Linked DNA regions of Arthrobacter globiformis. The protein of the gene in region 1 binds, or shares a complex with, the protein of each later gene. Links are inferred from orthologs where the notes say so. Each region holds a gene or a part of one and is shown on either strand. Other genes may lie near its edges. The genes, in order: hisH and hisF.

What was found.
Region 2: the proteins of hisH (region 1) and hisF are in contact, whole or in part, in a crystal structure (PDB 6RU0), measured with the Thermotoga maritima proteins. The link is inferred for Arthrobacter globiformis from one-to-one orthologs. Residues at the interface, in WP_004080484.1 of Thermotoga maritima: Asn15, Arg18, Arg22, Arg117, Leu118, Pro119, His120, Met121, Gly122, Trp123, Asn124, Asn134, Gly135, Tyr136, Tyr138, Val140, Tyr158, Glu180, Lys181, Ser182, Ser183, Lys184, Ile185; in WP_004080486.1 of Thermotoga maritima: Met1, Leu2, Ala3, Arg5, Ser40, Glu41, Asp45, Glu46, Ala70, Glu71, Ile73, Asp74, Ile75, Pro76, Phe77, Asp98, Lys99, Ser122, Gln123, Glu161, Thr195, Leu196, Asn247, Arg249, Glu251.

What each region holds. Positions count from the first base shown.
Region 1 is NZ_JAUSXI010000001.1:1,997,314-2,000,578, reverse strand. Bases 304-3,256 are described here. They hold hisH (imidazole glycerol phosphate synthase subunit HisH), read right to left. Parts: upstream 2,173-3,256; coding sequence 1,435-2,172; downstream 304-1,434. Other genes in these bases: QFZ33_RS09125 (histidinol-phosphate transaminase), read right to left, coding at 2,855-3,256; hisB (imidazoleglycerol-phosphate dehydratase HisB), read right to left, coding at 2,169-2,795; QFZ33_RS09140 (hypothetical protein), read right to left, coding at 1,276-1,434; priA (bifunctional 1-(5-phosphoribosyl)-5-((5-phosphoribosylamino)methylideneamino)imidazole-4-carboxamide isomerase/phosphoribosylanthranilate isomerase PriA), read right to left, coding at 454-1,200; QFZ33_RS09150 (SseB family protein), read right to left, coding at 304-444. Outside these bases: more of QFZ33_RS09150, read right to left, coding at 1-303; more of QFZ33_RS09125, read right to left, coding at 3,257-3,265. UniProt on the Escherichia coli protein: IGPS catalyzes the conversion of PRFAR and glutamine to IGP, AICAR and glutamate. The HisH subunit catalyzes the hydrolysis of glutamine to glutamate and ammonia as part of the synthesis of IGP and AICAR.
Region 2 is NZ_JAUSXI010000001.1:2,245,407-2,248,448, forward strand. What follows is about bases 55-2,784. They hold hisF (imidazole glycerol phosphate synthase subunit HisF), read left to right. Parts: upstream 55-896; coding sequence 897-1,673; downstream 1,674-2,784. Other genes in these bases: hisG (ATP phosphoribosyltransferase), read left to right, coding at 55-848; QFZ33_RS10245 (TIGR03085 family metal-binding protein), read right to left, coding at 1,913-2,557; hisI (phosphoribosyl-AMP cyclohydrolase), read left to right, coding at 2,696-2,784. Outside these bases: more of hisG, read left to right, coding at 1-54; more of hisI, read left to right, coding at 2,785-3,042.

The DNA.
Region 1 (3,265 bases):
CGCCAGCGCCTCCGCCGAAGTGAACACCGGCATGGCGAGGCGGCCGTCGGGAGCCTTGAGCGTCACCAGCGCCATGTCCGCCTGCTTGTCGGCGTGCACGCCGTGCGCGCCCTCGGCTTCCTCCGCCAGCTGTGCCACAACGGGGACAAACACACGGGCACTGGCCAGCGAGGCAACCACCGCGGCCTCGTCGCCGTCGCCCGCAACAAGAGCGGACACTGCGGTGAGGTAGCCGGCGTCGGCCGCGCCGTCGTCGTCCTCGAAGTTGTGGATTTTGGCATCGTCGCCGGCCAGGCTCCGCCCGGCCCAGGGCTGTCCCGCCGAGTCGGCGGCGCCTCCCGCCCCGGCGAGGGCGGCCTCGATGTGACCGGGCAGCCGGCGTGCCGGGGGCAGGTCCGCTGCCGGTCCGCCGCCGTCCGCGGAGTTGCGCTGGTGCTCGGTCACGGCGGCGTCCTAGCGCCGTCCGGCGACGTCGAGGGCCTCGGGCAGGGTGAAGGCGCCGGCGTACAGGGCCTTGCCCACGATGGCGCCTTCGACGCCGAGCGGCACCAGGGAGCGCAGGACCTTCAGGTCGTCCAGGCTGGAAATGCCGCCGGAGGCCACCACGGGCTTGCCGGTCTTCTCCACCATCTGCCGCAGCAGTTCGACGTTCGGCCCCTGCAGCGTCCCGTCCTTGGTCACGTCGGTGACAACGTAGCGTGCGCAGCCGGCCTCTTCGAGGCGGCCCAGCACGTCCCACAGGTCCCCGCCTTCCTTGGTCCAGCCGCGGCCGGCGAGGGTGGTTCCCCGGACGTCCAGGCCGACGGCGATCCGGTCACCGAAGCGGTCGATGGCCCGCGCGGTCCATTCCGGGTTCTCCAGGGCGGCGGTACCGAGGTTCACCCGGGCGACGCCCAGGTCCAGTGCCTTCTCCAGCGATTCGTCGTCCCGAAGGCCGCCGGAGAGCTCGACCTTGATGTCCAGCCGGCCCACCACTTCCCGCAGCAGGTCCGCGTTTGAGCCGCGTCCGAAGGCAGCGTCCAGATCCACCAGATGGACCCATTCCGCGCCCTGCTGCTGCCAGTTGATCGCCGCCTCCAGAGGCGTTCCGTAGCTTGTTTCGCTGCCGGCCTCGCCCTGGACCAGGCGGACGGCCTGGCCGTTCACGACGTCGACGGCGGGAAGCAGTTCAAGTACCGGCAGCTCGTTTTGGCTGGTCATCAGGGATCCTCAGTTCTTGTAGGCGCTGGTTCCCGTGCGCGGCGACTTCTGCGGCGCACACGGCGGGTTAGTTGGTTAGTTGCCGGGAAGGGTCAGCAGGTAGGCGGCCAGCAGCGACATGGCGGCCAGCACGTAGAAACCGATCTGGATCCAGAGCGGCTTGCGCTGCTGCCTGAAGGACAGGCCGCCGCCCACCAGGAGGCCGGCCAGTCCCATCAGGAGGATTGACCACATCTAGGCGTCCGCTGCCAGCCGGGAATTTGGCCCACGGAGCCCGTCGACCCAGTTCTTCAGGAGCCGCGCGCCCGCGTCACCGGATTTTTCCGGGTGGAACTGGGTGGCGCAGAGGGGGCCGTTCTCCACGGCGGCGATGAAGGGGCCACCATGCTCGGACCACGTGACCAGGGGCGGCGCCATCCGGGGCTGGATCACGTCGAAGTCCCAGTTCTGGACGCCGTAGGAGTGCACAAAGTAGAAGCGTTCACCCTCGACGCCGTCGAAAAGCCTGGAGCCTTCCGGGACCTTGACGGTGTTCCACCCCATGTGCGGCACCACTTCGGCCGGGAGGAGTTCCACCTTGCCGGGCCACTCCCCCATGCCTTCGGCTTCGGTTCCGTGTTCGACGCCGGCCTCGAAGAGCACCTGCAGGCCGACGCAGATACCGAGGACCGGACGGCCACCGGCAACGCGGCGTCCGATCATCCTGATTCCATCCACGGCCTTAAGCTCGCGCATGACCGTTTCGAAGGCGCCGACGCCGGGCACAACCAGCCCGTCGGCGTTCAGCACGTCCTCGGGTTTGGAGCTCAGGATGACCTCGGCACCGGCGCGTTCCAGCGCGCGCACGGCAGAACGGACGTTGCCGGAGCCGTAGTCCAGGACGGTGACGGTGGGCTTGCCCTCCGGGGATGCCGGCTTCAGCGTGGCCGACGGGTCGAGGATTGCGCCCTCGCGCAGTACTTTGCCGGTCACAGTGCTCCCTTGGTGGACGGAATGCCTTCGACGCGGGGGTCCGGCTCGACGGCTGCGCGGAGGGCCCTGGCGAAGGCCTTGAACTGGGCTTCCACAATGTGGTGCGGGTCGCGGCCGGCGATGAGGTTCATGTGCAGGCAGATGCCGGCGTGCAGCGTAATGGCCTCGAAGACGTGCCGCGTCAGCGATCCCGTGAAGTGGCCACCGATCAGGTGGTACTCCTGCCCGGCGGGCTCGCCGCCGTGCACCAGGTAGGGCCGGCCGGAGACGTCAACGACGGCGTGCGCGAGGGCCTCGTCCAGGGGCACGGTGGCCTCGCCAAAGCGGCGGATGCCCGCCTTGTTGCCCAGAGCGGTGCGCAGGACCTCGCCGAACGTGATGGCAACATCCTCGACTGTGTGGTGGACGTCAATGTGGGTGTCGCCCGTGGCCTTGACGGTCATGTCGATAAGCGAGTGCTTGCACAGCGCCGTCAGCATGTGGTCGTAGAACGGGACTGACGTGCTGATGTCCGACACTCCGGTGCCGTCGAGGTTAATCTCCACCAGCACGGAAGATTCGCTGGTGGCGCGCTCCATGCGTGCAGTCCGTGCCTCGGCAGCCTTGATTCCGGTGTCGCTCATGGTGATAGATGTCCTTTGACGAAGGATGGGGGCGGACCTGACCTGGTCCATATCCAAGTTTAGGCCGGAAGTGCGGCCTGCCGGGCCAGGATGGTTTCCAGCGCTTCCAGGAAGGCTGTGGTTTCCGTCTCAGTACCGGCCGTGACCCTCAGGTGGCCGGCGATGCCGACGTCGCGGACGAGCACCCCTGCATCCAGCAGCCCCTGCCAGACCTCATGGGGGTTCTCCAGCCCGCCGAAGAAGACGTAGTTGGAGTCGGACGCCGCGGGCCGCAGCCCCATCCGCGTCAGTTCCGCGACAATCCGGTCGCGCTGCCGCTTGATGTCCTGGACATCGGCCATCAGCGCCTCGCGGTGCTGCAGCGCCGCGAGGGCGGTTGCCTGCGTGACGGCCGACAGGTGGTAGGGCAGGCGCACCAGCCGGAGGGCGTCTGTCACCTCCGGGGCCGCGGCCATGTAGCCCAGGCGGGC
Region 2 (3,042 bases), 250 kb from region 1 along the record:
CCGTACCCAACAAGGGATCCCTGTCCGAAGCCGCGTCCGCGATGCTGTCCGAGGCGGGCTACCGCCAGCGCCGCGATACGCGCGAGCTGGTCATGGTGGACCCCGACAACGACATCGAGTTCTTCTTCCTCCGCCCCCGGGACATCGCCGTCTACGTCGGGCAGGGAACGCTCGACGTCGGGATCACCGGCCGCGACCTCCTGCTGGACGCGCAGGTGGAGGCTGAGGAACTGCTTCCGCTCGGCTTCGCCGCCTCGACGTTCCGCTTCGCCGGGCCGATCGGTGACTTTCGCACGGTAGATGAACTCGAAGGCAAGCGCCTTGCCACTAGCTACGACGGGCTCCTGCGCGATTACCTGGCGGAGCGCGGCATCAAGGCGAAGGTGGTCCGGCTGGACGGCGCGGTGGAATCCTCCGTGCGTCTCGGCGTCGCGGATGCCATCGCCGACGTCGTGGAAACGGGCAACACCCTCAAGGCCGCCGGCATGGAAATCTTCGGGGATCCGATCCTGAAATCCGAGGCCGTCCTCATCCGCCGCACCGGCGACGGCGGGGCCGCCAACGGCACGGCCAAGGAGATCGAGGTCCTGATCCGCCGCCTGCAGGGTGTGCTGGTGGCGCGGCAGTACGTGCTCATGGACTACGACATCCGCAAGGAGCTCGTGGAGCAGGCCGCCGGCCTCACACCCGGCCTGGAATCACCCACCGTCTCGCCGCTGCGCGATTCCGAGTGGGTGGCCGTCCGCTCCATGGTGCCCAAAAAGGAAACCAACCGGATCATGGACGAGCTATACGACCTCGGCGCCCGCGCCATCCTGGTCAGCAGCATCCACGCCTGCCGGATCTGACCCGGTTTCCCCCAGACAGCACACCGCAGCAGTACAACAGGAGAAGTCATGGCTGTAGCCGTCCGCGTTATCCCCTGCCTGGACGTTGATGCCGGCCGCGTGGTCAAGGGCATCAATTTCGAAGGCCTTCGCGACGCCGGGGACCCCGTGGAACTGGCGCACCGCTACGACAACGCCGGTGCTGACGAACTTACCTTCCTGGACGTGACAGCGTCCTCCGGCAACCGGGAGACGACGTTCGACGTCGTCCGCCGCACCGCCGAGGAAGTGTTCATCCCGCTCACCGTCGGCGGCGGCGTCCGCGGCGTCGCCGAGGTGGACAAGCTGCTGCGCTTCGGCGCCGACAAGGCTTCCATCAACACCGCCGCCGTGGCCCGCCCCGACGTCATCGACGAAATAACCCGGCACTTTGGTTCCCAGGTGCTGGTGCTGTCCGTGGATGCCCGGCGCGTCCGCCCCGGATCCCAGCCCACGCCGTCGGGCTTTGAAGTGACCACCCACGGTGGCCGGCAGGGCACCGGAATCGACGCCATTGCCTGGGCCAAGGAAGCGGCGGACCGCGGGGTTGGTGAGATCCTGCTGAACTCGATCGACGCCGACGGCACCAAGGACGGCTTCGACCTCGAGCTCATCCGGCTGGTCCGGTCCGCAGTCAAGGTTCCGATCATCGCCTCCGGCGGCGCCGGGGAACCCGCGCACTTCCCGCCCGCTGTCCAGGCCGGAGCGGATGCCGTCCTGGCCGCCTCCATCTTCCACTGGGGCCCGGACGACATGATGTCCCAGGTCAAGACCGCAATTCGCGACGCCGGCTTCGAGGTCCGCTAATCGCCGCTGGTTGAGCTTGTCGGAAACCGCGGCTGGTTGAGCTTGTCGGAAACCGCGGCTGGTTGAGCTTGTCGGAAACCGCGGCTGGTTGAGCTTGTCGGAAACCGCCGCTGGTTGAGCTTGTCGGAAACCGCCGCTGGTTGAGCTTGTCGGAAACCGCCGCTGGTTGAGCTTGTCGAAAACCGCCGCTGGTTGAGCTTGTCGAAACCAGATTTCGGCAAGCTCAATCTGCGGTGACGTTAAAGCCCGACTTCGGCTGACTGGAGGAGCGCGACGGCGTCCGGCTGGCCCTCGAAGGTGACCAGCGCATGGCGGGTGCGGCCGTGGGCGTGCATCAGCAGCTCACCCGGTTCCCCCACGATAGCCACGGACACTGGTGCGCGCTTGGCGACGTGCCTGGGGCCCGAGGGGCTGACCAGGACGATGCCGAGGTCCACGCCGCGGTAGAGGATGGCTGCCCGCTTGACGAGCTCATCCCACAGGGCGTCCGAGTATTCCGCGTCGAGGGCGCGGGGGGCCCAGCGGTCAACGGCGCGCCGGATGTCCTCCGTGTGGACGAAGTATTCGATCAGGTTGGAGCTCTCATCCAGCGCCTTGATCTTCATGGGCGAGAGCGCGGGCGGTCCGGCGCGGAAGGAGTTCACGAGCTTGGCATACTCGTCGGCGGTCCGGAGCTTTCCGGCCAGGCGGGCGGTTGCCTTGTCTGAGGCCTTGGACAGGCGCTTGATGATCAGTCCGAGCCCGACGGCGGCTTTCCGCTCCCGCAGGTACAGGTGAGCTGCGAGGTCCCTGGTTTGCCAGCCCTTGCAGAGCGTGGGGGAGTCAGGACCGGCCGCCAGCAGGGTCTCGGCCAGAACTTCTCGGGACGGATCGACGAAATGCATCACTTGGAAAACTAGCACGTCCCCGTGAGAGTTGCGCAGTCTGTTGATATAGGTGAATTTGTGCCCTTGTTCACAGGGCGGCAGTGTGACAGGCATCCCTCGTGCCAGCGTCCCGGCGGGGGCACTAGACTTGACGTGATGTCTGAGCAGCCCGCCCCCAGCCCCGCCCCCGCCCCAACGGCCGGTGCCCCTTCGTCCGACGCCCGCGAAAGCCTCCTGCCCGGAAGCCCCCTTCCGGCCGGGATTGCCTCGGCGCTGAAGCGCGACGGCGCCGGACTTGTGGCTGCCATCGTGCAGCAGTTCGACACCAATGAGGTCCTCATGCTGGGCTGGATGGACGACGAGGCCCTGAACCGGACGATGACCACCGGCCGCGTGACATTCTACTCGCGCTCCCGGCAGGAGTATTGGCGCAAGGGTGACACTTCCGGCCACGTGCAGTGGGTCAAGTCGGTGGCCCTGGACTGCGACGGCGATGCCCTCCT